2 regions of the Gordonia pseudamarae genome follow, and region 1 is predicted to be linked to the other one. Evidence: predicted binding sites of a transcription regulator. Region 1 holds the regulator's gene; the other holds the start of a gene.
The links. Region 1 encodes LexA, which represses DNA repair genes until DNA is damaged. Its sites were predicted from a motif close to CGAACANNTGTTCG; they were not measured.

Region 1 (3,416 bases):
CACTGCGGGAGGTCGCCCCGCTGCGCAGGCTCATCGACGGGCACGCCGGCTCCGCGGCCGCCGACGATGTCGCAGAACAACTCGAGAACCTGGTCTTCGACGGCTTCATCGCCGCCACCCCGCTGCAGGCACTGCGGCAGTTGCCCCGCTACCTGCAGGCCGCACAGCAGCGACTGGAAGCGTTACCCGCCGGCGCCGACCGGGACGCGCAGGGCCTGCGCACCATCGACCGGGTCATCGAACATTGGAACGCGCGGCTGGCGAAGGTGCCGGACGCACGCCGGGACGCCGTCAACGACGCCGCGCAGTGGCTGGTGGAGGAGCTGCGCGTCGGGCTGTTCGCCCAACGCCTGGGCACCGCGTACCCGGTGTCCGAGAAGAGGATCATCAAGGCCATCGACGCACTGCGCTGAGCGGACACCCCGGTGACCGGACGCTCGCGGTGACCGGATGTCGCAGTGACGCGACACGCCGAAGTCTAGGCGCGGTCGGACGCTGCCCGGGCCGGTGCGGCGGCGCCGGACACACCCCGCAACTCGTCGATCTCGCGCTGGAAGTCCTCCACCGAGTCGAACGAGCGATACACCGATGCGAAGCGCAGGTAGGCCACCTCGTCGAGGTCGCGCAGCGGCCCGAGGATCGCCAATCCGACCTCGTTGCTGGGTATCTCGGCCGATCCCGAAGCCCGGATGGACTCCTCGACCTTCTGTGCCAGCAGTGCCAGCGAGTCCTCGTCCACGTGCCGGCCCTGACATGCCCGGCGGACACCCCGCATCACCTTTTCCCGGCTGAACGGTTCGGTGACCCCGTTGCGTTTGACCACCGACAGCACCGCACTCTCGACCGTGGAGAAGCGGCGGCCGCACTCCTGGCATGCCCGCCTGCGCCGGATCGCCTGCCCTTCGTCGGCGACACGCGAGTCGATGACCTTGGTGTCTTCGTTGCGGCAAAACGGGCAGCGCATGTTGTCCTCATGACCGTTGCGGGGCGCACCGGCGCACCGCGGAACGGTCACACCGTGTCGGTTTCCGACTGGACCCTGTGGCATGAGAATACCGCCGTCCGGCGACGGGTTCGATCCAGCCCTCAAGCCGGCTACCGCCGCACAGCGCATGTTTATCGGCTTTCCGGCGTGGTCCCGGCTCATCGGTACCGCGGAACGAGCAGCGGCTGCCCGACCGTCAGACCCGAACCGGCCAGGTCGTTGAGCTCGCGAATCTGCTCGGCGACCACCTCGACGGGATGCTCCGGGGCCACCCGCGCGGCAACCGCCGACAACGATTCCCCCGAGCGCACATAGACAAGTGAGCTTCCGTCGGGGTCGGGGGCGACCACGGCGGCGTAGTTGTTGCCGACCACGATCAGCACCCACACGAGCACCGCCAGCGCGGCACCGACCAGCACCGCCGCCGTGACCGCCCGGCGCCGGGCGATGGTCTCCCACGAAGTCATCCCCCGCGGATCGTGTGCCGGTGCGGCACAACGGGTCCCCGCCGGCCGGGTGCGACCAGGCGGCGCCGGGCGGCCACCGGCGTCACGCCGGCCGACCGGGCGCTCCCGGACACTCCGGGAACTCACACGCACATCGCCGCGGGGTGCGTCGGCACGTCGCGCCGGGCGGCGGACCTGGTCTGCGAATGTCGCGGGCATGGCAACCACCTCCGAGGTTGTTCGATCAGTTGTTCGATGAACTGATGTTCGATTATTACCACGGGGGTGCGACAAAGTCGCCCCTATCTCGAACAAACGTTTGATACCAGCGGAAAGTTCGTCTACGCTGACGTTCGAATATCTCAACGAATCAAGAGATCAACCCACGCGCGGCAGGCCTGACCGACAGGAGAGAACATCCATGAGTGAGAAGACCGGCAAACCGTCCGGCACAACCGATGTCGCCGTGGCGGAGAAATCGCTGACGCCGCGCCAGCGTGCTGTGCTGGAGGTTATCCGGACCTCGGTGCGCGAGCGCGGGTACCCGCCGAGCATCCGCGAAATCGGCGACGAGGTCGGCCTGGCCTCGACCTCATCGGTGGCTCACCAACTGCGCACCCTCGAACGCAAAGGCCTGCTCAAGCGCGACCACAACCGTCCGCGCGCGGTCAACGTCCAGGACGCCCACCAAACACCCGCCGCATCGTCGGCCGTCGACGACGCGCTGCCCACACCCACTTTCGTACCCGTGCTCGGCCGGATCGCCGCCGGTGGACCGATTCTCGCCGAAGAGGCCGTCGAGGACGTGTTCCCCCTCCCGCGCGAACTCGTCGGCGAGGGTTCGCTGTTCATGCTCCGGGTGGTCGGCGAATCGATGATCGACGCGGCCATCTGCGATGGCGACTGGGTGGTCGTCCGGCAGCAGAACGTCGCCGATAACGGCGATATCGTCGCGGCGATGATCGACGGCGAGGCCACGGTCAAGACATTCAAACGCAAGGACGGCCATGTGTGGCTGATGCCGCACAACGAGCACTTCCAGCCGATTCCCGGCGACGACGCCGCGATTCTCGGCAAGGTCGTCACGATTCTGCGGCGCGTGTAGTCCAGAACCCGCCGACCCGCACCGCCCCCGGGCCGTTGCACGGGCCGATCGGGGTCGGTGCCTATTCGGTGTGGCCTACAGCACGATCGCCGCCACCGCGGTACGCGCGGCTTCGGGATCGGCTGCCGCCAGCGCTGCCTGCGCGGCCTCGCGGCACTGATCGCTGGTCGTCTCCGCCAGCCGCGCCCCCACCGCCGCGGCGGCCACCGGCGCACTCGACAACGATGTGATGCCCATACCGACCAGAACACACGCCAGCAGTGGGTCCGCGGCGGCCTCCCCGCACACGCCGACAGGTTTTCCGAGATCCTGACCGGCCCGCGCCACAGTGGCGACCAAATGCAGAACCGCCGGCTGCCACGGGTCGGTGAGCGCGGCGAGTTCGGCCGACATCCGGTCGGCGGCCATCGTGTACTGGGTCAGGTCGTTGGTGCCGATCGAGACGAAGTCGACCTTGGACAGGATCGCGGGTGCGAGCACGGCCGCAGCGGGGATCTCGATCATCACACCGGCCACCAGCCCGCGGCCGCGTACCTCGGCGGCGAACTCTTCGGCCTCGCGAGCGTCGGCGATCATCGGCGCCATCACCCACGGTGTGACGCCCGCGGTTTCGGCGGCCCGGCCGATGGCGTCGAGCTGGTGGGCACGGATCTCCGGGTGTACCGAGGCGATCCGGTTACCGCGCACACCCATCGCCGGGTTGGGCTCGTGTTCCTGAGAGACGAACTTCAGCGGTTTGTCCGACCCCGCGTCCAGTGTCCGGATGACAACCTTGCGGCCGTCGAACGCATCGATCACCTCGCGGTAGAGCGCGGCCTGCTCATCGACGGACGGCTCGTCGGCCCTGTCCAGAAAGGCGAGTTCGGTCCGGAACAGCCCA
Region 2 (3,416 bases), 580 kb from region 1:
CGGCGTTCGTGGGGCGCCGACTGGCCGACGAACTGCATCGTCGTCTGGCCGCGATGTCGGTGTGCTGCACCCGGCTCACCGTCGAGGCGGTGACGCAACTGGGGCAGCGGCATACGCGGACCTGGCGAGCGGTCGCACCGCTCACCGCCGACGACATCGCCTGCCGGGTCCGGTGGCAGCTCGACGGCTGGCTCACCGGTGGCCGTGGCACCCATGGGCAGCGCCCGGATTCGCCGATCGCATTGCTGCGGATCGATCCGGTGGAGGTGATCGATTCGGGTGCAATGCATTACACCTTGTCGGGGCACGGTCTGCCCGAGTCGGAGTCGGACGGCGAACGGGCCCGGGCCGTGCTGGCGCGAGTACAGGGACTGCTCGGCGGTGACGCGGTCAAGATCCCGGTGCTCAGCGGCGGGCGAGGCCCGTCCGATCAGGTGAGGCTGGTGACCCTGGGAGAGGACTCCGTGCCCCACCACGATCGGTCGGCACCGTGGCCGGGACGGCTGCCGCAACCGTCCCCGGCCACCCTGGCCGAGGCGGCCGTCGCGGTGCTCGACCCGGACGGCGATCCGGTGCGGGTGTCGGCGCGGGGTGCGTTCAGCGCCGAACCGGCGCTGGTTGTCGGGCACCGCACATGGTCGGTGCGCTGGTGGGCGGGCCCCTGGCCCACCGGTCTCGACGGAACCGCCCGGGCCCAAGTCCTCCTCGACGACACCCGGGCTCTCCTCCTGCACTACCGATCTGAGCACTGGATCGTGGAGGGGATCTACGAATAGTCTTCGTGCGCAACAATTCCCTTCGGCGCCAAACGGATATCCTTCGGCGGCTGGAACGCTCCTGCCGAAATCGCCGTCCTGTGGTAACCGAGTCGCGTATGTCGCTCACCGGGTATCAGCTCAGCGAAGTACGGGGCGCCCGCCCCGACGAATCGGGACGGGCGCCGCACCATGTCTCTTGACCAGCATGGCCTACATATCAGTTGTAGCTGACCCCGGCCGGTCCGACGAAGACCGTCTGATTGTTGCGGGTCGGCTTGATGTTCTGCGAAACCGCATGTGACATCAGGAAACGTGACGGTTTGGTTTTCGGTTTGGACTGGCTGCACCAGACCTGCGCCGACACCGATTGAGACTGCTTCAACGTGACCTTCGCATAGATCAGATCGTCGCCATAGTCCCAAGTGGATGTGTAGGTCGCCCCGACCGAGGCCTTGATGGCCCAGACCTTTCCGGCTGGACCGCAATTGCCCTTGCTCTTGGGGAAGGCGATATAGACGTAGCCGACGGGGCCGGCCTCGGCATCACCGGCTTGCAGCGCCCCGCCGGCGGTCACTGCCAAGGCGCAACCGATCGCGACTGCGGATCGACGAATGTAGTTCAACGGTGGGTATCTCCTCTGCCTGAAATGATTTCGTGAACGCGGTATCGAATCATGGTACCCAAGGGTGTAACGCCGGGTGGACCTCAATATCGAAAGTGTGTTCGATATGGTGGGTGGATGGGATGGAACAACGGGCCGCCGACCTGGTCGGAGATGGAGCGGGTGCTGTCGGGACGGGCGCCCGGGCCCGGCGGGCGGATGGCCGAGAACTATGTGCCGGGAGACGGGAACGACTCGCCGGCCTGGTCGCGACAGCGAGGTGCATTCACCGCCGACGACATCGAGCGGCGGGTGTCGACGGTCGCCTACGCCGAACTGCACGCGCACAGTGCCTACAGCTTTCTGGACGGGGCGTCGATGCCGGAGGAGATGGTCGCCGAGGCCCGCGGGCTCGATCTGAAGGCGCTCGCGTTGACCGATCATGACGGCTTCTACGGGGTGGTCCGGTTCGCCGAGGCGGCCCGCGAATACGGGATGCCGACGGTGTTCGGGGCCGAACTGTCGCTGGAACGCGACGCCACCCGCACCGGGGTGCCCGATCCGCCGGGTGAGCATCTGCTGGTGATCGCCCGCGGCGGGGAAGGCTACCGGCGACTGTCGCGGACCATCGCCGCGGCACACATGGCGGGTGGGGAGAAAGGGCTGCTGCGCTACGAACCCGACGCGCTTCCCGGCATGGCCGCAGGTCACTGGCTGATTCTCACCGGCTGCCGCAAAGGCGCGGTACGCCGGGCACTGGAGCGGGCCGGGATACCGGCCGCGCGCGCAGAACTGCGCGTGCTGATCGACCGGTACGGCCGCGACAACGTGGTCGTCGAACTGACCGCATCCGGGCTGCCCGACGACGACGAACGTAATGCCGCCCTCGCGTCGATCGCCGCCGAGTGCGCGGTGCCGACGGCGGCCACCACCGGGGCGCACTTCGCCGCGCCGGATCGGCGGCGGTTGGCGATGGCGGTGGCGGCGATCCGTGCCCGCACCGACCTGGACACCATCGAAGGCTGGCTACCGGGGGTCGGCGGCGCGCATCTGCGCAGCGGCGACGAGATGAGACGTCTGCTGCCCGGGTGTTCCGAGGCCATCGACAACGCGGTGGGTATCGCCGCGGACTGTGCCTTCGAACTCGGCCTGATCGCACCGCAACTGCCGCCCTTCGACGTCCCCGACGGGCACACCGAGAGTTCGTGGCTGCGGGAACTGACGCTGCGGCGCGCGCGGCGGCGCTACGGCACCCCGGCCCAACACCCCGCGGCGTACCGGCAGATCGACCACGAGCTGGCCGTCATCGCCTCACTCGACTTTCCCGGTTACTTCCTGATAGTCGCCGATATCGTCGACTTCTGTAAGGATAACGACATCCTGTGTCAGGGCCGGGGGAGTGCCGCCAACTCGGCGGTCTGTTACGCACTCGGCATCACCAATGTCGACCCGGTGGCCAACAAGCTGCTGTTCGAGCGATTCCTGTCACCGGCGCGCGACGGCCCGCCCGACATCGACGTCGACATCGAATCCGATCGCCGCGAGGAGGCGATCCAGTACGTGTACCGGCGTTACGGCCGCGACCACAGCGCGCAGGTGGCCAACGTGATCACCTTCCGGAGAAAGTCGGCGGTCCGGGATATGGTACGGGCGTTGGGTTTTGCCCCCGGACAGCAGGACGCGTGGAGCCGCGATCCCGACGACGCGCCGGCGGCGGTGACCGAACTGGCGGGTGAGATAGTGGGCATGCCCAGACATCTGGGTATCCACTCCGGCGGTATGGTGATCTGTGACCGGCCGATCGCCGACGTATGCCCCACCGAATGGGCGCGCATGGAGAACCGCAGCGTCCTGCAATGGGACAAAGATGATTGCGCCGCAATCGGTCTGGTCAAGTTCGATCTACTCGGGCTCGGGATGCTGTCGGCGCTGCACTACGCCATCGATCTGCTGGCGCAGCACAAAGGCATCGTCGTCGACCTGGCCGAGCTCGACCTGTCCGAACCGGACGTCTACGAGATGCTGTGCCGCGCCGACTCCGTCGGGGTGTTCCAGGT

Region 2: GII31_RS07165 (error-prone DNA polymerase) is a predicted target of LexA. The motif match lies at 1,471-1,484, and genes of this name have one in related genera.

What each region holds. Positions count from the first base shown of each region.
Region 1 covers NZ_CP045809.1:2,201,392-2,204,807, reverse strand. The annotation lists gene hrpA (ATP-dependent RNA helicase HrpA) at 1-413, shown strand, start outside; gene nrdR (transcriptional regulator NrdR) at 479-964, opposite strand; gene GII31_RS09730 (LysM peptidoglycan-binding domain-containing protein) at 1,144-1,452, opposite strand; gene lexA (transcriptional repressor LexA) at 1,853-2,536, shown strand; gene ptsP (phosphoenolpyruvate--protein phosphotransferase) at 2,612-3,416, opposite strand, start outside.
Region 2 covers NZ_CP045809.1:1,618,028-1,621,443, forward strand. The annotation lists gene GII31_RS07155 (DNA polymerase Y family protein) at 1-776, shown strand, start outside; gene GII31_RS07160 (hypothetical protein) at 976-1,380, opposite strand; gene GII31_RS07165 (error-prone DNA polymerase) at 1,498-3,416, shown strand, end outside.